4 regions of the Bacillus sp. JK74 genome follow, and region 3 is predicted to be linked to each of the others. Evidence: riboswitches for the same ligand, from Rfam matches in the RefSeq annotation. Region 3 holds a riboswitch; each other region holds the start of a gene.

Region 1 (5,254 bases), 270 kb from region 3:
AAGTCCTTGTTTAAGCCGTGGCGGATGTTATCACCATCAAGCACAATGACTTGATAGCCTTGTTCAAACAGCTCGCGCGCTGCGGCGTTTGCAATTGTGGATTTCCCTGAACCGCTTAAGCCCGTCAGCCAGAGGATAGAGCTTTTATGCTTGTTTTTCTGCTGGTATTCTTCTTTCGTTATTGAGGCTTCATGCCATACGATATCACGATTTGTCACTCTATTTTCCTCCTTAAGAAACGCCTGCTTCTTCTTTCGTTTTCAGCCCTTTAATCAACACCTCGACAACTTCAGGACGGCTGAATTCCGCCGGCGGCATGACGCCGCTTCGCAGCATTTCTCTGACCTTTGTTCCTGACAGAATGACATGGTCTTCTCTGTCATGCGGGCATGTTTTGGCCGTTCCCATGTTGCCGCATTTCTGGCAGAAGAAGCTGTGCTCGAATTTCATCGGTGTAATCCCGAGTTCATCCGCTGTAAATTGATCAAACAGCTCTTGCGCTTCATATGTGCCGTAGTAATCACCGACGCCGGCATGATCGCGGCCGACGATAAAATGTGTGCAGCCGTAGTTTTTGCGGACAAGCGCGTGGAAAATGGCTTCTCTCGGCCCCGCATACCGCATAGCCGCCAAAAACACGCCGAGGAAAACGCGGTCTTTCGGATAATAATGATCGAGCAGCACCTGGTAGCTTTCCATTCTGACATCCGCCGGAATGTCATCTGATTTTGTTTCACCGACGAGCGGGTTCAAAAACAGGCCGTCAACTGTCTCAAGCGCGGTTTTTTGGATATATTCGTGGGCGCGGTGGACCGGATTTCTCGTTTGGAAACCGACGATGGTTTTCCAGCCCTTTTCTTCGAAGCTTCGTCTTGTATCGGCAGGTTCAAATGTAAACTCAGGAAACTGCTTTGACGCTTTTTTAATTAATGTGATCGGCCCGCCGACATACGTATCGCCGCGTGAAAATAATTTTTTCACGCCCGGATGCGCGGCATCATCGGTTTTATATATGTGAACGGCTTCTTTTTGTTTATCCGGCGTATAAATATCTTCGATGTCGACGACACCGTATGTTTCTCCGCCGTAAGTCAGTTTCACCGTGTCGCCGACGGCAAGCTCAGCCGCTTTTTCTGAATCGACCGGAAGCGTGATCGGCAGGGACCAGACAACCCCTGATGCCAGACGCATATTTTCAACGACTGACACGTAATCTTTTTCTGTGAAAAATCCTTCAATCGGGCTGTACCCCCCGATCCCGATCAGCTCTAAATCAGCGAACGAAATCAAATCAAGCTCAATTTCTTTGTGGACGGATGTAAGATCATACTGCTCATTCACCCGATTAATTAATGTTCCTCCGTGCGGTGCTAAACTCATAATACATGATTCCTCCCAGTTAACAGATAAATAAACTCAGATTAATAGTTAAATGCCCCCGCCTTGTTCATGGACAGAGCGTTTCTCTTTTCGGATGGCTTTCATCAGACTGGCGGCTCCGCCAGCTGCCAAAAGCACGCTGGCCATCATAAAGATGGAATAGTAATCTCCTTTTAACAGCAGGGAGACAAGCAGATACGAAATCGACAGTGACAAAAACGGCGAAACGACCCAAACTTTGAGCATCGTTTTCACGACTTCTTTATGAAAAACGTTCGGCCCGTTTTTGGCCATTCCGATACCGATAATTGATGATGATGTGACTTGCGCCAATGGGACCGGCAGACCGAAGACGGAACTGATAATGACAAGCCCCGCGCCGGTTCCTGAAAGCAGTATGCCTTCTCCGGCTGAAAATCTCGTAATCTTTTTCCCGTTGGTTTCAAGCACTTTACGTCCTAAAAGCAGAGCGCCGAGAGCGACAAAGATGCCTCCGTACAGCGTTCCTTTTGACACGCTGAGTACGCCCGCAGCCACCAAAGGGCCCACCGCATTTGCGACATTGTTCATTCCGGCTGAAAAAGCTTCCCAAAACCCCGCAAAAAGCAGCACAATCCCTAAAATCTTCTGTTTCCGTTTCGAAATGACTCGAATATTCAGAGAACTGAATACCTTCGATACGAGAAAGGTGAAACAGAACGCGACGAACGGTACGAGCACCCAAAAAATCACGATGACCAAAAGATGCTGTAAAAACAATACTTTGTACGCGACGCCGACACCGACAATCGCCCCGACAGTGACCTCACTCGTCGACAGCGGAATGCCGAGCACATTCGCCGTGAATAACGATAGCGCCGCCGCTCCGATTATAATGCAGACAATGGTGAGCGTAATGGTTTGTTCGGGAATGATTCCGCCACTGATCGTCTTAACGACTTCACCGCCGCCGATAACCGCCCCTGACAGGACTCCGGCCGCGCAGATGATCAGCGCATATGTTTTCTTTTTAACGGCGCCGGACCCGTAAGCGACTCCCATTGATGCCGCGGCTCCGCTGGCTCCGATATTCATGGCAAAAAACAGGCAGAATAAAATAGCGGCTAATTCCATCGGGCAGCTCCTTTATTCATGCAGTCCGCATTCGGTTTTCGCCATGCCGTTCCATCTGCCGCTCCGCAAATCTTCCGCGGTAAACGCAGGTGAAGTGCACGGTTCACAGCCGATGCTCGGATACCCCTGATCATGGAGGATATTGTAATCCAGCTCATGCTTGGAAGTATATCTCCAGATGTCTTTCCATGTCCAATGGATCAGCGGGCATACTTTAATCGATTGAAACTTGTCGTCTTTATTCAGGAAATTCGTATTCGCCCGGCTCGGCCCTTGATCCCGGCGAAGGCCGGACAGCCATGCCGGATGCCCTGCGAGTGCTTCTCTTAACGGCAGAATTTTTCTGATGTAGCAGCACTGGTTCGGTTCTCTTTCCCACAGTTTATCTCCGTGAGCCTCGGCCTGTTCCTCAAGAGTAAGGCTGGGCTTTTTCAGGATAATGTTCAGCCCCGGGTAACGTTCTTTCACTTTTTCGATCGTTTCATATGTTTCTTTAAAGTGAAGACCCGTATCGAGAAACACGATTTCCGCGTCTTTCTTTACTTTAGAAATTAAATCGATCAGGACGATGCCCTCAATCCCGAAGCTGCACGCGTAAACAAGCTGGTCTCCGTAGTGGCCGTATGCCCATTTTAAAACGGACAGCGCGCCTTTATAGGAATCGTCTTCCGGAAATGTAATCGCCGGCTCTTCCCATGTGTCATACGTTAGCATTTTTTCTTTCCTCCTCCCGGAGACAATCAAACAGCTGTTGTTCTCTGCCGGTTGTCTTATCCCTCAATCTTTTTTTTATATAAAAAACTTTCAATCCAGCGGAATGAAAGACAGTGACCCGGTATAGCCCTTATCTTCAAAATGCTGTGCATTTTTCTGGATGCGGCACCTTGCAATACACGCAGGTTGCCGGGCGTCATCGGTCCAGTCCCTCAGCCGCTCTTGATAAGCTTTTTAGATTTGTACTAAATTTTAGCACAATTCTAACAGAAGTCAACCCGAGTTTTTTGATAGGAATAATAAAACAGGCCCTGAGGCCTGTTTTTATTGTCGTTATTTTTTAAACCAATCTTTTGACTCGGGATTCAGTTTCCATGATTTCAGTTTTTCAATGTCAGCTGAATGAATCGTTCCGTTTTCAAGCGCGACTTCAATCAGCGTGTCATAATCTGTTAACGAGTAATAAGGAAGACCCGCTTTTTTAAAGGCTTCTTTTGCTTTCGGCAGTCCGTATGTAAAAATGGAAATGACGCCGAGGACTTCCGCGCCCTCTCTTTGAAGGGCCGCCGCAGCTTCAAGCACGCTGCCTCCGGTAGAAATCAAGTCTTCAATCACGACTGTTTTTTGTCCTTTCTTAATGGCGCCTTCTATTTGATTTCCTTTGCCGTGCGCTTTCGGTTTGCTTCTGACGTAGCACATCGGCGCGCCTGTACGGTCTGCGAGAAGCGCAGCATGCGGAATGCCCGCCGTTGCAGTGCCCGCGATCATCTCCGCCTCGGGGAAATGCTCCTTCAGCAGTTTGCCGAGCCCGTCCGCCACATCATTTCTCACTTTTGGATACGACAATGTCAGACGGTTGTCACAATAGATCGGTGATAAAATGCCGCTCGCCCACGTAAACGGCTCATTCGGACGTAAAAAGACAGCTTCAATGTGTAATAGATGTTTTGCGATAGCCTGTTTCATCGGCGAACGCCCTCCCATTCCAGTTTAATTGCTTCATATGCTTTAACGGGGTTTTCCGCTTTTGTAATTGAGCGGCCCACGACGATGGCTGACGAACCGTTTTCTTTCGCAAATGACGGAGTCGCCGTCCGGACTTGATCGTCAGCTGCGTCACTGGCCGTGCGGATGCCCGGCGTGACTGTCAGAAATGAAGGCCGGACCGCTTCATAAATGGCTTTTGTTTCATGGACCGAACATACCACTCCGTCCAGCCCGCACTCTTCCGCCATTTTGCCGTAGTGCACAACCGTTTCTAACAGCGGCTTTTGCAGCAGAAGCTCTTCCTTCGCCACCTGCTCTGAAGTGCTGGTCAGCTGAGTCACCGCGATTAAAGACGGGCGTTTTCTGCCTGCCGGCGTGCCTTCTTCAAGCCCCTCAAGGGCCGCGCGCATCATGCGTGCGCCCCCTGCCGCATGCACATTGACGAGATCAACGCCGAGGCGGGCCAGCCGCTTCATCGCTTTATTGACCGTAGTCGGGATATCATGAAGCTTTAAATCTAAAAATATATCACAGTTCCGCTCTTTTAATTGGTGAATGATGGCGGGGCCTTCCTGATAAAAAAGTTCCATCCCCGTTTTGACAAAAAGCCTTTCCTTTTCAAACAAGTCTAAAAACGTTAAAGTCTCTTCCCCTGATGCAAAATCAAGCGCGATGATGGGCAGGTTGTTTTTCATGTTTCCAGCTCCTTCCGATGCATTCACTTACAGATTGAAAGCCGTGTTGGCGCAGCACACGGGGGAGCTGTTCTATGATTTCCGGGCAGACGAACGGATTGACGAAGTTCGCCGTGCCGACGGCAACCGCACTCGCTCCCGCAAGAAGAAATTCTAATGCATCCTCTGCAGTCTGAACGCCGCCCATCCCGATAATCGGAATTTGAACGGCCTGGCTGACTTCGTATACCATCCGGATGGCGACCGGTTTGATCGCCGGGCCTGACAGTCCGCCCGTTTTATTTGCTAAAATCGGCCGTCCGGTCTTGAGATCGAGCCTCATCCCGATGAGTGTATTAATCATCGTCAGACCGTCAGCACCGGCC
Region 2 (5,254 bases), 210 kb from region 3:
TTCAATAAAATATGTATGTTCGGCAGGGTGATAAACAAATGAGGGATATAGGAGCTTTTGAGAAAATAAAAAACACCGGTTTTGGTTCACCGATGTTTTTGCAGAAAATTTATTGTTTTTCGTATGTCCAGCCGTCTTTCTGATACACTTTGCCGTTTTTCATCAGGTGCCCGAGCGCCCGCTTAAAGGCGGCTTTGCTTAAATGAAACCGTTCGCGGATATCGTCAGGATCGCTTTTGTCTCCGTAAGGCATCGCGCCGTTTCTTGATCTCAGATAGGTCAGAATCTCCTCCGCGTCAACCGAAAGCGCATCCTGCTTTCTCGGCAGCAGGGACATGTTGACGGAGCCGTCTTCCTTCACCTCGATAACACGCCCCGTCACGCGGCTGCCGAGTCTCGGCTCTTCTTTTCTTTCTGAAGGGTGAATAAACGCGCGGATGCCTTCATCGGTAATCAGAAAAGAGCCTGATGCGATCAGTCTGTACACCGTGCCTGTCAGGTCTTTATTCATGACGTCTTCCTCTGCATCCGTAAATAATTCACTGATGATATCCTCAGGCGCCGGCTTGGCAAACATGCGTCCGCTGCTTGTCACCTTCAGCATGCAATACAGTCTGTCGCCTTTTTGCGGCCAGACGGATTTGTACGGAGGCAGGTGCTCCGTTGCGACGAGCGCGTCTTTTGACAGACCGACGTCGACGAATACGCCCATATCCTCCACAGCGTCCGTCACTTCCACCCATCCGTAGTCATAAAAGCTGATGAGCGGCTTTTTCATCGTCGCCGCGAGTCTTTCCTGATGATCGACGTAAATAAATACGTCCACTTCATCTCTGTCTTCAATATCCTCTGTAATTTCACTGTTATGTAAAAGAACCGTATCCTCGCCGTCGGTTAAAAAATAACCGAAATCGGTTTGGTGATCTATACTAAGCGTGAGCTGCTGCCCTGGTCTCATGTTATCGTCCTTCCTGATTCGCCCGTATGGGGCTGATGTTTTTCTCATTTTTTCCAATATGCATAAATTCATGCTTTATGCAGTTGGACATTTCTCTTTATTCTACTATAATCAACTCATAAGTGAAATGTTATAGGAGGTTTTCTCATGGCAAAAGAAAGTTCTTTTGATATTGTATCCAAAGTTGAATTTCCCGAAGTGCAGAATGCGATTCAGATGACGCTGAAAGAAATCGGCACGCGCTATGACTTTAAAGGATCGAAAAGCGATGTAACTTTAGAAAAGGAAGAACTTGTCCTGATTTCTGATGACGAGTTTAAACTGAATCAGCTCAAAGATGTGCTGAGCGGCAAGCTGATCAAACGGGACGTGCCGACGAAAAACATTGAATACGGCAAAATCGAAAATGCCTCAGGGGGCACGGTGCGCCAGCGCGCGAAGCTTGTACAGGGCATTGATAAAGACAGCGCCAAAAAAATCAACGCGGTGATTAAAAACTCCGGCTTGAAGGTCAAGTCTCAGATTCAGGACGACCAAGTGCGCGTCACCGGAAAAAATAAAGATGATCTGCAGCAGATTATTGCAGCCGTCCGCGGGGCAGACCTGCCGATTGACGTTCAATTTATTAATTTTAGATAAATTATGTGATTCCTATTGATTATTGTCTCTATTTTCGGTAAATTTGGAGAAAGGGATTTTCACAGTTAAGTTTTGGAAACCCATGACAATTATATGAACGTTCTTATCAAGAGAAGCCGAGGGACTGGCCCGACGACGCTTCAGCAACCGGTGTAATGGTTTAACCCAAACCATGACCAAGGTGCTAAATCCAGCAAGCTAAAAACAGCTTGGAAGATAAGAAGAGAGACAAATGATTACAAAGTCTTCTTCTTAAGAAGACTTTTTTTATTTCTCTTTTTTCCTTGCTGAATGTGACGAAGGAGGCAAACAATGGGACTATTACAAGACTTAAAAGAACGGATTTTAATCGGAGACGGCGCGATGGGCACTCTCCTCTATTCCTACGGCATTGACAGATGTTTTGAGGAACTGAACGTATCAAAGCCCGAGGAAATCAAGCGGATACATAAGGCTTACGTCGAAGCCGGGGCAGACATCATCCAGACAAATACGTACGGCGCGAATTTTATTAAGCTCTCAAGATACGGACTTGAGGATGAAACGAAAAAAATCAATCAGGAGGCGGTCAGAATCGCGCGCGCTTCCTCAGACGGCGCTTATGTATTGGGAACGATGGGCGGCATCCGCACCTTTAACAAAAACGCCTACAGCCTGGAGGAGATTAAACGCAGCTTTCGGGAGCAGCTTTATTTATTGCTTCACGAAGAGCCGGACGGTCTGCTCCTGGAAACATACTATGATTTAGAAGAGGCGCGCGAAGTGCTGAAGATAGCGAGAAAAGAAACGGAACTTCCGATTATGCTGAACGTATCCATGCACGAACAGGGCGTGCTGCAGGACGGAACGCCGCTTCGGGAAGCCCTCAGGTCAATTGCCGATCTCGGCGCTGACATAACGGGAATCAATTGCCGGCTCGGCCCGTACCACATGATTGAAGCGCTCACCGAAGTGCCGATTTTCCGTGACGCTTATTTATCGGTCTATCCGAACAGCAGCCTTCCGTCTTTAGAAGAAGGCCGGCTTGTTTATGATACGGACGATGCCTATTTCCGGGAGAGCGCCGTACAGTTCCGCACTCAGGGCGCGCGCATTATCGGCGGCTGCTGCGGTACGACGCCAAACCATATCAGAGCCATGGCTGAAGCGGTCCGCGGACTTTCTCCCGTCACTGATAAAGAAGTGAAAATCAGACGGGAAGAAGAAATCATCTCCGTCCGGAATGAACGGACCGAGCCTGGTTTAAACGAAATCGCCGCTCAAAAACGGTCAATTATCGTAGAGCTTGATCCGCCGAAAAAATTGAATTTTGACAAATTTCTGCAAGCGGCGGCTGAATTAAAAGAAACCGGCATAGAAGCGCTGACGCTCGCCGACAATTCATTGGCGACACCGCGGATCAGCAATGCCGCCTGCGGTTCATTGCTGAAAGAACGCCTTGATATCCGTTCTCTCGTTCACATTACATGCAGAGACCGCAACATCATCGGCCTTCAGTCACATTTAATGGGGCTGGATACGCTCGGGCTCACCGACATTTTAGCCATCACGGGTGATCCTTCAAAAATCGGCGACTTTCCGGGGGCTACCTCCGTCTATGATTTAACGTCCTTTGACTTGATCAGGCTGATTAAACAATTCAACGAGGGCATTTCTTTATCAGGGAAACCGCTCGGCAAGAAAACGAACTTTTCCGTAGCCGGAGCATTTAATCCGAATGTCCGCCATCTTGATAAAGCAGTAAAACGGCTGGAGAAAAAAATCGAGTGCGGAGCTGACTACTTCGTGTCCCAGCCTGTCTACTCCGAGCAGCAGCTCATTGACATTCATCATGAAACGAAACATCTCAAAACACCGGTGTATATCGGAATTATGCCGTTAACGAGCAGCCGCAACGCAGAGTTCATTCATCATGAAATCCCGGGCATTAAGCTGTCAGACAGCATCCGGGAAAAAATGGCGCTCGCCGGCGAAGACAAGCAAAAGCAGAAAGCCGAAGGCCTCGCCATCGCCAAGTCGCTTCTCGACACGGCGTGCGAACTGTTTAACGGAATTTATTTAATCACCCCGTTTCTCCGTTCTGATTTGACATCAGAGCTTGCAGCTTATATTAAGCAAAAGGATGAAAAGCGGGCTGATGTATATTTGCATTGACGCGGAAGAGGCCGCCTGATATGACAGGCGGCTTTTTCATGGTACGATACAGAAAAAGAATCAAGCAAAGGAGGATTTTTTATGGTTGAAGTAAAACCCATCACCGCAGAAGACACATACGCCATCAGACACAGCGTGCTGCGCCCCCATCAGACGATTGAGGATTGTAAATATGATCAGGACAGCGTCAAAGGAGCATTTCATCTCGGAGGTTTTTACGACGGGACATTGATCAGCATCGCTTCTTTCTACCCGCAGAACCAGCAGGCTTTACAGGCGGCGCCCGCCTACCAGCTGCGCGGCATGGCGACGCTTGAAGAATACCGGACGCAAAAAGCGGGAAGCACGTTAATCGCCTATGCGGAACGAAAACTGGCAGATATGGGGGCGGCGCTTGTCTGGTGCAACGCCAGATGCCACGTGAAGGGATATTACGAAAAGCTCGGCTGGAAAAGCACGGGCAGCCCCTTTGACATACCCGGCATCGGCCCGCATGTGATCATGTATAAAGAACTCGCCTGAAACAGACAAAAGCCCTTGGGGACATGTCTCTAAGGGTATTACCTTGAATGTCACGTCTGCTTTTATATGCGACACTATTGACGCCCTCCCGCTTTTTTAATACCCTTTGTGCATTACGCAACAGCAAGGATGGCAGGCAGAAAGCGATATCTGCCAATTGCCGATTTCAGCTATTATGTTTAGAAAAGGGAGTATGAGATGAATACGATCCAAAAACCGAAAATCCCGAAAGAATTGCCGGTGCTTTCTTTCACTGAAGCGCTTCAGGATGAGGAGCTCAAAGAAGTCATCATTGAAAACGGCATCGTAAACGGCAAACTGGACGGCCTGCGTGCCGAAAAAGTCATTTTCAGAAACATCGTTTTTACGGATGTCTCTTTCAGACATATGGAATGTACGGATGTCCTGTTTGACAAATGCGATGTCTCAAACGCTGATTTCAGCGGAAGCATCATCCATAGAACGGCGTTTCAGCATTCAAAACTTCTCGGCTTGAATCTGGCGGATTCCGCCATGCGTCATGTACGGTTTGAAGACTGCCTCGCAAATTACAGCTCCTTCAGCTATTCCAATATGAAGCATGTCCGTTTTGACTCGTGCGGCCTTTCAGAAAGTGAGTGGAATGATTCCGTTCTTGAATACACAGATCTTGACGTCTGTGATTTGAACGGCGCAAACTTCATCGGCACGTCTCTTTTTAATATGGATATCAGCACGTGCACATTTGATCATCTGCATGTCTCGCTTGATAAGCTGAAAGGATGCCGCATCTCTCCGGCGCATGCCGCTACATTCGCAGAAGCGCTCGGAGCCATTGTGACGTGATCTTTTATTAAACGAAACGGCGGGCAATATCCGCTATCGTTTGAATGCCTTTTTCCAAGTCCGGTAAAGATGCGTACGAATAGGAAAGACGCAGGCTTTGCCGGTCTTCGGGAAGATAGAGAGCTCCCGGATTGATCAGCACGCCGGACTCCAAGG
Region 3 (5,254 bases):
GAACGTTTTGATGCTTGATGAACCGACTTTCGGACAGGATGCCAAAACGGCGCGGGAGTGTATGCAAATGCTCCGTGAGATTCAAAAGGAAGGAACGGCTGTTTTGATGGTGACACACGATATGGAACTCGTCTCGGATTATGCCGACACGATCCTTGTGCTCTGCGGCACGAAACTGGTATTCCGGGGAACTCCCGACGCTTTGTTTTCTGATAACATCGGGATCGCCGAGCAGGCACATTTGGCTTTGCCGCTGCGGTATGAATGGATGAAACACGACAGGAGGCGGAGAAATGAACTTGCGGCTGGAGGCTGTTAACCCGTCAATAAAGGCGGCGGCTGTATTGTTATGCGTCATTATGCTGTCGTTTATTTATAATCCGTACACCCCTGCTTTGTTTTATATCATCATTGCGGGAGGCGTCCTCTCAGCGGGGCGTGTGCCGCTGAAAAAATGGCTGCTGTTCACGATTCCGTTTGTCATTCTGGCCTTCGGTTCTTTATGGACAGCCGCCGTATTCGGAAACGTCCCGACAACCGGAAGCAATCTGCTGTTTAAGCTCGGGCCGATTGCCGTCAACAGTGATAATGCGGCGCTCGGGATTTCTATCGCGTTTCGTATTTTATGTTTTTCTGCTTTGTCGATGATGTTTCTTTTTACAACCGATCCGATTCTGTTCATGCTCAGTCTGATTCAGCAGTGTAAGCTGCCGCCCAAGCTTGCATACGGCGTTATCGCGGGATTCCGGTTTCTCCCTCTTCTGAAAGATGAAATCCTGATCATCCGGCAGGCGCACAGAATCAGGGGTGCGGCGTCTGATTCCGGGCTGAAAGAAAAGCTCTCCGCCTTCAGGCGCTTCACCATTCCGCTATTGGCAGGCGCAATCAGAAAGGCGGAACGCACGGCGATCGCGATGGAATCTAAAGGCTTTACGGGGAGCCGAAACCGCACGTTTTACAGAACTGTTACTGTGCGCCGCGCCGACTGGTGCTTTTTCCTGCTCGTGCTTCTGTTATTCGGCGCAAGCTGGCTCATTTCATTGTTGTTTGTATAAAAACAGGCCGCCGGAGTGATTCGGCAGCCTGTTTTGTTATGTATGTTATTGATGATAATTGAGAGCCTGAGCGAGATTGGACTTGACCGTAATATCTGAGAAATTAATGCCGAGCTGTACGGCGGTTTGAGCGATTTCCGGCCTGATTCCGGATAAAGTGGACGTGACGCCGATCAATTTCAGCGCCTCAATTAATTTAAAAATCTGATGCGCCACCATCGTATCGACAACCACTACACCCGACAGGTCAATTAACAGATGTTCAATCAGCCGTTTTGCACATGTGCTCAGCGTATTCTCAAGAATGAATTTGGCGCGCTCCGTGTCAATATCGCCGACAAGCGGCAGCAGCGCCGTCCGTTTGCTCAGCGTGATAACCGGCGAGCTTAACTCCAAAATCATTTCTCTTTGCGCATTCAGCTGCATTTTTGAGTTATGCTCAGCATGATCGACAAACGTGTAAATCGTAAAATCAAATACTTGTGCAATTAAATTCTCCCATTTCTTCCTTTCTCCCTGAGCAAACGAAGATTCATGTTTATCGGCAAACGCATCATAATAACTGATGTATAGTCTCCGGTTTCTCATGAATTCACGGACCACATACTGGACGGGAGTATCCAGATGCTTCTGGTCTTTCGCAAGCTCAATCACCCACCGCTCGAACTCTTCTAAAAATTCTTTTTCCGGCATGATATACATTTTATTAATATGCCGGTAAAATTCTTTATCCTGCTCCGTCAGTTCTTCTGTGATGACGGGATTTGTCAAAGAATAAATCGAATTAGGATCCGAATCTTCCATCGTTTCGATCCACTCTTTCGCAATTTGATCCACTTGTTCTGAAAAATAGCTGTATAATGCTTCACTTATCTTCATATCTCTTCTCCTTTCCCATTTCCAATTATAGCGTCAGCGGGTCATGAATGAAAATGAAAGCTGTTAAACTATCCATTTATTTGAAATTTTTTAGTACGATAGATTACGCCTTTTTTATGAAAATGCTTCAAATGACTCTTTCCGGCCGGCATGCTCTGCCATAAAATAGTAGCAACACCCTTGTATCCACTCGCAAGCATAAAAAAGGAGGGCTTTTTTATGAATGGTGAAATGCATTTGATTCCTTATGTCACGGATGAACAGATCATGGATGTGAACGAGCTTCCTGAGGGGATTAAAGTGATTAAGGCGCCAGAGTTGTGGGCAAAAGGGTTTAAAGGCAAGGATATTAAAATCGCGGTGCTTGACACAGGCTGCGACATCAATCATCCTGATTTGAAAGACCGGATTGTCGGCGGGAAAAACTTCACCGATGATGACGGAGGCAAAGAAGACGTGATTTCCGATTACAACGGACACGGGACACACGTTTCCGGAACGATTGCCGCCAATGATTCAAACGGCGGAATTTCGGGTGTCGCGCCGGAAGCAAGCCTTTTAATCGTTAAAGTTCTCGGCGGTCAAAACGGCAGCGGCAAATACGAATGGATCATTAACGGCATCAACTACGCCGTTGAACAAAAGGCGGACATTATTTCCATGTCACTCGGCGGGCCGAACGATGTGCCTGAATTGAAAGAAGCCGTCACAAATGCGGTAAACAGCGGTGTTCTGGTCGTTTGCGCGGCAGGAAACGAAGGCGACGGAGACGAGCGTACAGAGGAACTGTCATATCCGGCCGCTTACAACGAAGTAATCGCAGTCGGATCAGTCTCAATCGCCCGTAAATCGTCTGAATTTTCAAACGCTAATAAAGAGATTGACCTGGTGGCTCCGGGAGAAAATATTCTCTCCACCCTTCCCAACCATAAATACGGGAAGCTGACGGGCACTTCAATGGCCGCCCCGCATGTGAGCGGTGCGCTTGCCTTAATAAAAGGGCTTGAACAGGACGCGTTTCAGCGGACGCTTTCTGAGGCTGAAGTCTACGCCCAGCTCGTGCGGCGGACCCTTCCTTTGGACATCGCCAAAACATTGGCCGGGAACGGATTTCTGTATTTAGACGCACCTGAAGTGCTGATGGAAAGAGCCGAACAGGCACAGCTGCTGTCTTTCTGATATTTTTCTCGTATAATGATTGATCAGTTTGTCACATCACCAATTTTTAAATTGTGAGATTTTCTATTGACAGTGATCTGAATAAGCTGATAAGATAACCAACAAATGATGTAACTTTTCAAAAAAATTGAAATACTTTCTCTTATCGAGAGTTGGGCGAGGGATTGGCCTTTTGACCCCAACAGCAACCGACCGTAATTCCATTGTGAAATGGGGCGCGTGATTTTTGCGCCGAGACAATTGTCTCATAAGGCACGGTGCTAATTCCATCAGACGTGATCTGAGAGATAAGAGAGGCTTGCATTTTGAAGTTAAAGCCTCTTTCTCTCATGAGAAAGAGGCTTTTTTGTTACATCTCACTTAAAGGAGGAGACTTAATGACAACAATCAAAACTTCGAACCTCGGTTTTCCGAGAATCGGCTTGAACAGAGAATGGAAAAAAGCACTTGAGGCTTATTGGAAAGGAAACACTGATAAAGAAACGTTTCTTAAAGAGCTTGACGGCTTATTCTTATCAGCTGTCAAAACCCAGCTTGACCAACATATCGATATCGTGCCGGTCTCTGATTTCACCCATTATGACCATGTGCTTGATACCGCCGTCAGCTTTAACTGGATTCCGGAGAGATTCCGCAGCATCACGGATCCCGTTGATACATACTTTGCGATTGCCCGCGGTGTAAAAGACGCCGTTTCCAGTGAAATGACGAAATGGTTCAATACCAACTACCATTACATCGTTCCTGAATATGACGAAAGTATTGAATTCCGTCTGACGAGAAATAAACAGCTTGATGACTACCGCCGGATCAAAGAAGAATTCGGAGCGGAAACGAAACCTGTCATCGTCGGTCCGTATACATTCGTCACGCTTGCGAAAGGATACGAAGAATCAGAAGCGAAAGCGATTCAAAAACGCCTTGTTCCTCTTTATGTGCAGCTTCTGAAAGAACTTGAAGCAGAAGGCGTCAAATGGGTTCAGATTGATGAGCCTGCCCTTGTGACAGCTTCTTCTGAAGATGTCCGCGCCGCCAAAGACCTCTATGAAGCGATCACAAAAGAGCTTTCAGGACTGAATGTCCTCCTGCAGACATACTTCGATTCGGTTGATGCATATGAAGAACTCGTTTCTTATCCTGTACAAGGAATCGGACTTGATTTCGTGCATGATAAAGGCAGAAACCTTGAGCAATTGAAAAAGCACGGCTTCCCGAAAGATAAAGTGCTGGCAGCCGGTGTGGTCGACGGCCGGAACATTTGGAAAATCGATGTTGAAGAACGCCTTGATGCAGCTTTGGATATCCTCAGCCACGCTGATGTTGAGGAGTTATGGATTCAGCCTTCAAGCAGTCTTCTGCACGTGCCGGTGGCGAAACACCCTGACGAGCATCTTGAAAAGGATTTGCTGAACGGCCTGTCATACGCTAAAGAAAAACTGGCGGAACTCGGCGTCTTAAAAGAAGGGCTTCTGTCCGGCAAAGCGGCCGTCAATGAGCAGATCGAAGAATCAAAAGCGGCACTTAAGGCTTTAAAAGCATTCGCAACAGGAGCGAACTCAGCTCAAAAAGAAGAGCTGAATCAGCTGACGGAAAAAGACTTCTCCCGTCCGGCAAGCTTTGAAGAACGATTGGCGCTGCAGAATGAATCACTCGGTCTTCCTCTTCTGCCGACGACGACAATCGGAAGCTTCCCTCAATCTGCCGAGGTGCGGAGCGCACGGCAAAAATGGCGGAAAAAAGATTGGACGGATGAACAGTACCAAGCCTTTATTAATGCGGAAACGAAGCGCTGGGTTGACATTCAGGAAGAAATCGGCTTAGACGTGCTCGTTCACGGAGAATTTGAGCGGACGGATATGGTCGAATACTTCGGTGAAAAACTGGCCGGATTCGCCTTTACGAAATATGCATGGGTGCAGTCTTACGGTTCACGCTGCGTACGTCCGCCTGTCATTTTCGGAGATGTCGAATTTATCGAACCGATGACGGTAAAAGATACGGTCTACGCCCAATCGCTGACTGAAAAACACATGAAAGGCATGCTGACGGGACCTGTCACCATCTTAAACTGGTCATTCCCGCGTGTGGATATTTCAAGAAAAGAAATCGCCTTCCAGATCGGGCTTGCGCTCAGAAAAGAA
Region 4 (5,254 bases), on a different contig from region 3:
GTACAGCATCTTCTGTATGAATAAAAAGTTTTGGCGCTTTTTCCAGTTTTACGTGTTTTTCGTTATTTGAAAATGTCGAATTTAAAAAATTATGATTCGGTCCCGGGACAAATAAAAGCGGAAAATCGTCATCGCTCTCAAGAGGGATGTGTGTCGGCAGCGCCGGATAACCGTCCTGTTTCATCTTTTCCGAATATAATTCAATTCTTCCGCTCGGTGTCTTGAGCTTTCCCGGAAAAAGCGGTTTTTTCCGTTTGGCTTTCATAAAGGAATGGCATGAGAGCGCCTCGTAATCAATATCCTCGATATACGGATTGTCGGGAAAGTCCAGCGCCTGTCTGATTAATTCTTCATCGGAATCCTGAAGCTCCTGCTCGGTAAATCCCATTGCTCCGGCAAGCAGACGGAACACTTCCGTATTCGATTTGCTGTCCCCGTAGGGTTCGATCACCGGTTTTTGCAGCTGAATAAAATGATGCCAGTAAGACGTGTAAAAATCCGTGTTTTCAAAAGCGGATGAAGCAGGGAGCACGATATCCGCATATTTGGCGGTTTCCGTTAAAAATAAATCGTGAACGACTGTAAATAAATCCTCCCGCAGCAGGCCTTTTCTGACTTTATTCGCTTCCGGCGCAACCACTGCGGGATTCGTACCGTAAATAAACAGGGAGCGCACGGGCGGTTTTGTTTCTAAAAGAACGCTTCCGAGCCTGTTCATATTAAATGATCGCGGCTTCCGGCCGTAAAGCAGATCAGGCCGCTGGAGCGCTTGTCTGTTATAGTTTAATACCGCGCTGTTGTGCTTGATTGCGCCTCCTCCGGTGTTGAGCCACTGTCCTGTAACAGCCGGAAGGCAGGCGACGGTGCGGACGATCATTCCGCCATTGTCATGGTGCTGAATGCCGTTTCCAATCCTGATAAGGGAAGGGGAGGTTTCCCCGTACATTCTCGCAAGGCGTCTGATATCGTCGGCTTTAATGCCTGTAATAGAAGAAACCGTTTCCGGATCATAGTGTTTAACATGCGCTTTTAATTCTTCACTGCCTTCGGTGTATTCTGTGAGAAATGCTTCATCGTGAAGGTTTTCGTCGAATAAGACATGCATGATACCGAGGGCGAGTGCGGCATCTGTGCCTGGGCGAATGGGAATAAACCAATCGGCAAGCCGGCCGGTTTGGTTCTTATGTACATCGATAACGACAATTTTAGCCCCTTTTTTCCGGGCTTTTTGAGCAATCATGATTTGGTGCATATTCGTGCTGACGGCATTGATCCCCCAAAAAATAAAGAGCTTTGCATGTATGGTCTCCTCCGGATCAGTACCCGCTCCTTCTCCCATTGTATAGTTATAACCTTCAGATCCGGCTTTGCTGCAAATCGTCCGTTCGAGATGACTCGCTCCGAGACGATGGAAAAAACGGCGGTCCATTCCCTCTGCCGCCAGTTTTCCCATATTGCCGTAAAAGCTGTACGGAAGAATGCTTTCCGCTCCTTCTTCGGCAATAAGCTCTTTCCAGCGCGAACTGATCGTATTGATTGCTTCCTCCCAGGAAATAGGCGCAAACGCGGCTTCACCTTTTTTACCGATCCGTTTTAACGGAACGGTTACGCGCTTCTCATCATAAATACGCTCAGCCATGTGTCTGACTTTGTTGCAAATATTCCCTGATGTGACCGGGTGATCGGGGTCTCCCTGAATGTTAATGATTTTTCCGTCTTTTTTTGTCACAAGCAAGCCGCATTGATCGGGACAGTCTAGGGAGCACACCGACTTAAAGACCCCGTTCGGCTGTGTTGCAGCAGAATTCATAGCCCATTTCTCCTCTTTGTTTATAATGTAAGCATTATAACATTTCAAAATCGAACGTCAATTCAGAAAAAAGTGTTGACATCACGGAAAGACTTTTCTATGATGAGTTTATTCTTTTAAACAGCCTGACAATTTCATCATTTTATTTTCTATCCAGAGAGGTGGAGGGACTGGCCCTATGAAACCTCGGCAACATTTATTGTGCCAATTCCAGCAAGCGTATGCTTGAAAGATAGGAAAGAATGGTCTATACATATTTGTGCGCTTCAAGCGGATAAAGACGGTATATGAATCTCTTTCCTTCTTTGAGGAAAGAGATTTTTTTTATGAAAAAATTTATGTGAAAAGGATGTTTTGCACCATGACGGTTTTAATTACCGCGCCATATCACGACGAGGGGCTGAAGGAGCTGACTGAGCTGTTCGGCCGGACTGTGCACCGGCCGTGGAAGAAGCACGGCCGGGCCTATCGGGAAGATGAATTGATCCGAATGATTCAAGAGACAAACGCGTCGGGGCTTATTACTGAACTTGATGAGGTGTCTGAGCGTGTTATTGACATATTGCCGGATTCCGCTTTTATCGGTGTCTGCAGAGGAATGCCGTCTAATGTGGATATTGCGGCGGCGACTAAAAGAAAAATCCCCGTTTTCTTTACACCGGCCCGCAATGCCCAGGCCGTTGCTGAAATGTTTATCGGAAATGTGATTTCATTTTTGCGTCATACGTATTCTTCCCATCAGTGGCTGAAGGACAGAAAGTGGAATGGTGATTATTTGCAGGCTTACGTCAAATTCAGAGGAAATGAGCTGACGGGGAAAACAGTCGGCCTTATCGGTTTCGGAGCTGTCGGACAGAGAATCGCCCGGCTATTGGCCGCTTTTGATTGCAAGGTGCTTTACTATGATCCATTTGTCCGTCATGAAAACCGGGAGTATGAAAAAACGACGATTGAACGGGTATTTTCTGAAAGTGATATTGTTTCCGTTCACTTGCCGCGCACAGAAGAAACCATCGGCCTTATCGGCGCCCGGCACTTTCAATTGATGAAACAGGAAGCTGTTTTTGTCAATACGTCAAGAGCGGCGGTTACAGACAGGGAAGAGCTGCTGCGGGTGCTGAAAGAACGGCGGATTAAGGGAGCGATCCTTGACGTGTTTTATCATGAACCGCCTGAATCTTCTGATTATGATTTGATCTCTTTGCCGAATGTGTTCGCGACTCCCCATTTAGCGGGCGCAACATTTGAAGTGGAAGATCATCATGTGAAGATTTTAAATGAAGCGCTTTTCAAATGGAAACAAGATCAAACCTGCTCAATACGTGAACTTTATAACAAAAGAGAACTTGAAACGGAAGGAGGAGGCTGTAATGGCTGAACAAAAAGGCTACCTTGTATTTGACATCGGGACGGGGAATGCGCGAGTTGCGGTCGTGACTGCCGGCGGCGAAGTGACCGCGCTTGAAAGGGAAGACATCGAATATGTGACGGATCCGCTTTATCCGGACGGACGATATTTCTCACCGGAAGGGTTATGGACGCAAATCAGCGCTATGGCAAGAAAGGCTATTGCCAAGAGCCCTCATATTACATTAATCGGAATCACCTCAACAAGCCAGAGGCAGGGAATCGTTCTGATCAATAAAGATAAAAAGGCATTTCTCGGTCTGCCCAACATTGATAACAGAGGGCGTGAATGGGAAGGCGGGATTGAGGCAGAAGAAGTGCATCAGCAAACCGGACGCCTTCCGAGCGCTTTATTTTCCGCCATGAAACTTGTCGGATTAAAAGCCAGACAGCCGTCTTTATGGAAAGAAGTGAAGTGCATCACTAGCGTCAGTGACTGGGTGACATTTGAGCTGAGCGGAATTTTAAGCTATGAACCGTCACAGGCTGCTGAAACACTGCTGTTTGACGTAAGGAAAAAGGCGTGGTCAGAGAAATTATGCAACATCTTCGGTGTGCCTTCTGCCATTCTTCCTTCACTCGTCCGATCTGGGGCGGTTGTCGGAATGTTAACGTTTAAGAAAGCGGCGGTGCTCGGTCTTTCTGAAAGAGTGCCTGTGATTGCAGGCGGGGGAGACACACAGCTTGCCATCAAAAGTGCAGATGCAAAGCCGGGAGATATCGTCATCGTATCCGGCACAACGACGCCGATTACAAAGATAACAGCGGAGACCGGAACCGAAAGTTTAGAGAATGCATGGCTGAATTGCCATACAGAAGAAGGTCAATGGCTTCTTGAAACGAATCCGGGTGTAACAGGACTCAATTATCAAAAATTAAAATCCATTTTTTATCCGAATGAATCCTACAGCGTCATGGAACGGGAAATCGCAAGTCTGCCGAAACATGATCATGCCTGTATTTCTGCGTTAGGCTCCTATTTATCGCCTGAGAAAAACGCACTGGCAAAAGGCGGATTTATATTTGACGCTCCCCTGTCCCAAAACTTAAGCAGAGCCCATTTTGTTAAAGCCGCACTGCTGGAAATCGCTTTTTCAATCAAATGGAACTATGAGACGTTAACAGAGGCGGCTTCCTTTTCACAAGATTATGTGAAGGTGTGCGGCGGCGGTTTCCAAAGTGATGCTTTGACGCAGTTTCTTGCTAACCTTCTTCAAAAGAAAATCTATAAGAGAGAGGGGTTCAGCCAGGCATCCGCAATGGGAGCGGTGATGATTTGCAACGAAGCTCTCGGTGTGAAAGCAGAGCTTTCGACCCGCACAAAGATAATTGAGCCGGAAGCGGATCAGACGGATCTCTTCCTATATGAAGAATGGAAACATACGCAAAAATTATTTACTCATTTTCAGCCGGCGGTGAAAGCCTGACTTGGGGATGAGGTGACAACATGAAAGATTGCTGAGGAGGAACAAAAATGCTTAATAAAATAGGAATTCCAAAACAGCTCGCCTGGGGATTTTTAGGGGTCGTGCTGTTTATGATGGGGGACGGCCTTGAACAAGGCTGGCTCAGCCCGTTTTTAGTCGAAAACGGCTTGACGGTACAGCAATCAGCATCCTTGTTTACGGTTTACGGTATTTCTCTTGCTGTGGCGTCGTGGTTTTCAGGAGTCTGCCTCGAAGCCTTCGGCGCAAAGCGGACGATGTTTATGGGGCTGTTGTTTTACGTCATCGGAACAGCCGCGTTTATCGCATACGGATTTGAGAATCTTAATTTGCCGGTGATGTATGTCACGTATTTTATTAAAGGGCTGGGTTACCCGCTGTTTGCCTATTCATTTTTGACATGGGTGATTTACCGGTCGCCGAAAAACAGGCTCAGTACGGCGGTCGGCTGGTTCTGGATTGCATATTGCTGCGGGATGTTTGTATTCGGTGCTTGGTATTCAAGCTGGGCCATCAAATCCTTCGGCTATTTGAATACGCTGTGGAGTTCAATTTTCTGGGTATGTCTCGGCGCGTTTTTTGCTTTGATTTT

What was found. A riboswitch is a leader RNA that binds a small molecule or an ion and turns the genes downstream of it on or off. The one in region 3 is predicted to bind S-adenosylmethionine.
Region 1: linked by a shared signal. The riboswitch ahead of ACWJJ5_RS06530 (phosphoadenylyl-sulfate reductase) and the one ahead of metE (5-methyltetrahydropteroyltriglutamate--homocysteine S-methyltransferase) in region 3 are both predicted to bind S-adenosylmethionine.
Region 2: linked by a shared signal. The riboswitch ahead of ACWJJ5_RS08900 (bifunctional homocysteine S-methyltransferase/methylenetetrahydrofolate reductase) and the one ahead of metE (5-methyltetrahydropteroyltriglutamate--homocysteine S-methyltransferase) in region 3 are both predicted to bind S-adenosylmethionine.
Region 4: linked by a shared signal. The riboswitch ahead of ACWJJ5_RS18125 (2-hydroxyacid dehydrogenase) and the one ahead of metE (5-methyltetrahydropteroyltriglutamate--homocysteine S-methyltransferase) in region 3 are both predicted to bind S-adenosylmethionine.

The regions. Positions count from the first base shown of each region.
Region 1 covers NZ_JBSJQB010000002.1:395,369-400,622, forward strand. Annotated here, with positions in the region: gene cysC (adenylyl-sulfate kinase) at 1-218, opposite strand, end outside; gene sat (sulfate adenylyltransferase) at 232-1,380, opposite strand; gene ACWJJ5_RS06525 (inorganic phosphate transporter) at 1,429-2,493, opposite strand; gene ACWJJ5_RS06530 (phosphoadenylyl-sulfate reductase) at 2,506-3,207, opposite strand; SAM riboswitch class I at 3,335-3,439, opposite strand; gene pyrE (orotate phosphoribosyltransferase) at 3,541-4,173, opposite strand; gene pyrF (orotidine-5'-phosphate decarboxylase) at 4,170-4,889, opposite strand; gene ACWJJ5_RS06545 (dihydroorotate dehydrogenase) at 4,858-5,254, opposite strand, start outside.
Region 2 covers NZ_JBSJQB010000002.1:876,290-881,543, forward strand. Annotated here, with positions in the region: gene ACWJJ5_RS08890 (CvfB family protein) at 110-1,006, opposite strand; gene ACWJJ5_RS08895 (YajQ family cyclic di-GMP-binding protein) at 1,106-1,597, shown strand; SAM riboswitch class I at 1,698-1,820, shown strand; gene ACWJJ5_RS08900 (bifunctional homocysteine S-methyltransferase/methylenetetrahydrofolate reductase) at 1,910-3,751, shown strand; gene ACWJJ5_RS08905 (GNAT family N-acetyltransferase) at 3,833-4,273, shown strand; gene ACWJJ5_RS08910 (pentapeptide repeat-containing protein) at 4,472-5,098, shown strand; gene pdxR (MocR-like pyridoxine biosynthesis transcription factor PdxR) at 5,106-5,254, opposite strand, start outside.
Region 3 covers NZ_JBSJQB010000002.1:670,358-675,611, forward strand. Annotated here, with positions in the region: gene ACWJJ5_RS07685 (ABC transporter ATP-binding protein) at 1-319, shown strand, start outside; gene ACWJJ5_RS07690 (energy-coupling factor transporter transmembrane component T family protein) at 294-1,055, shown strand; gene ACWJJ5_RS07695 (STAS domain-containing protein) at 1,101-1,934, opposite strand; gene ACWJJ5_RS07700 (S8 family peptidase) at 2,154-3,113, shown strand; SAM riboswitch class I at 3,253-3,407, shown strand; gene metE (5-methyltetrahydropteroyltriglutamate--homocysteine S-methyltransferase) at 3,491-5,254, shown strand, end outside.
Region 4 covers NZ_JBSJQB010000008.1:55,085-60,338, reverse strand. Annotated here, with positions in the region: gene ACWJJ5_RS18130 (molybdopterin oxidoreductase family protein) at 1-1,810, opposite strand, end outside; SAM riboswitch class I at 1,957-2,049, shown strand; gene ACWJJ5_RS18125 (2-hydroxyacid dehydrogenase) at 2,172-3,188, shown strand; gene ACWJJ5_RS18120 (FGGY-family carbohydrate kinase) at 3,181-4,644, shown strand; gene ACWJJ5_RS18115 (RbtT/DalT/CsbX family MFS transporter) at 4,692-5,254, shown strand, end outside.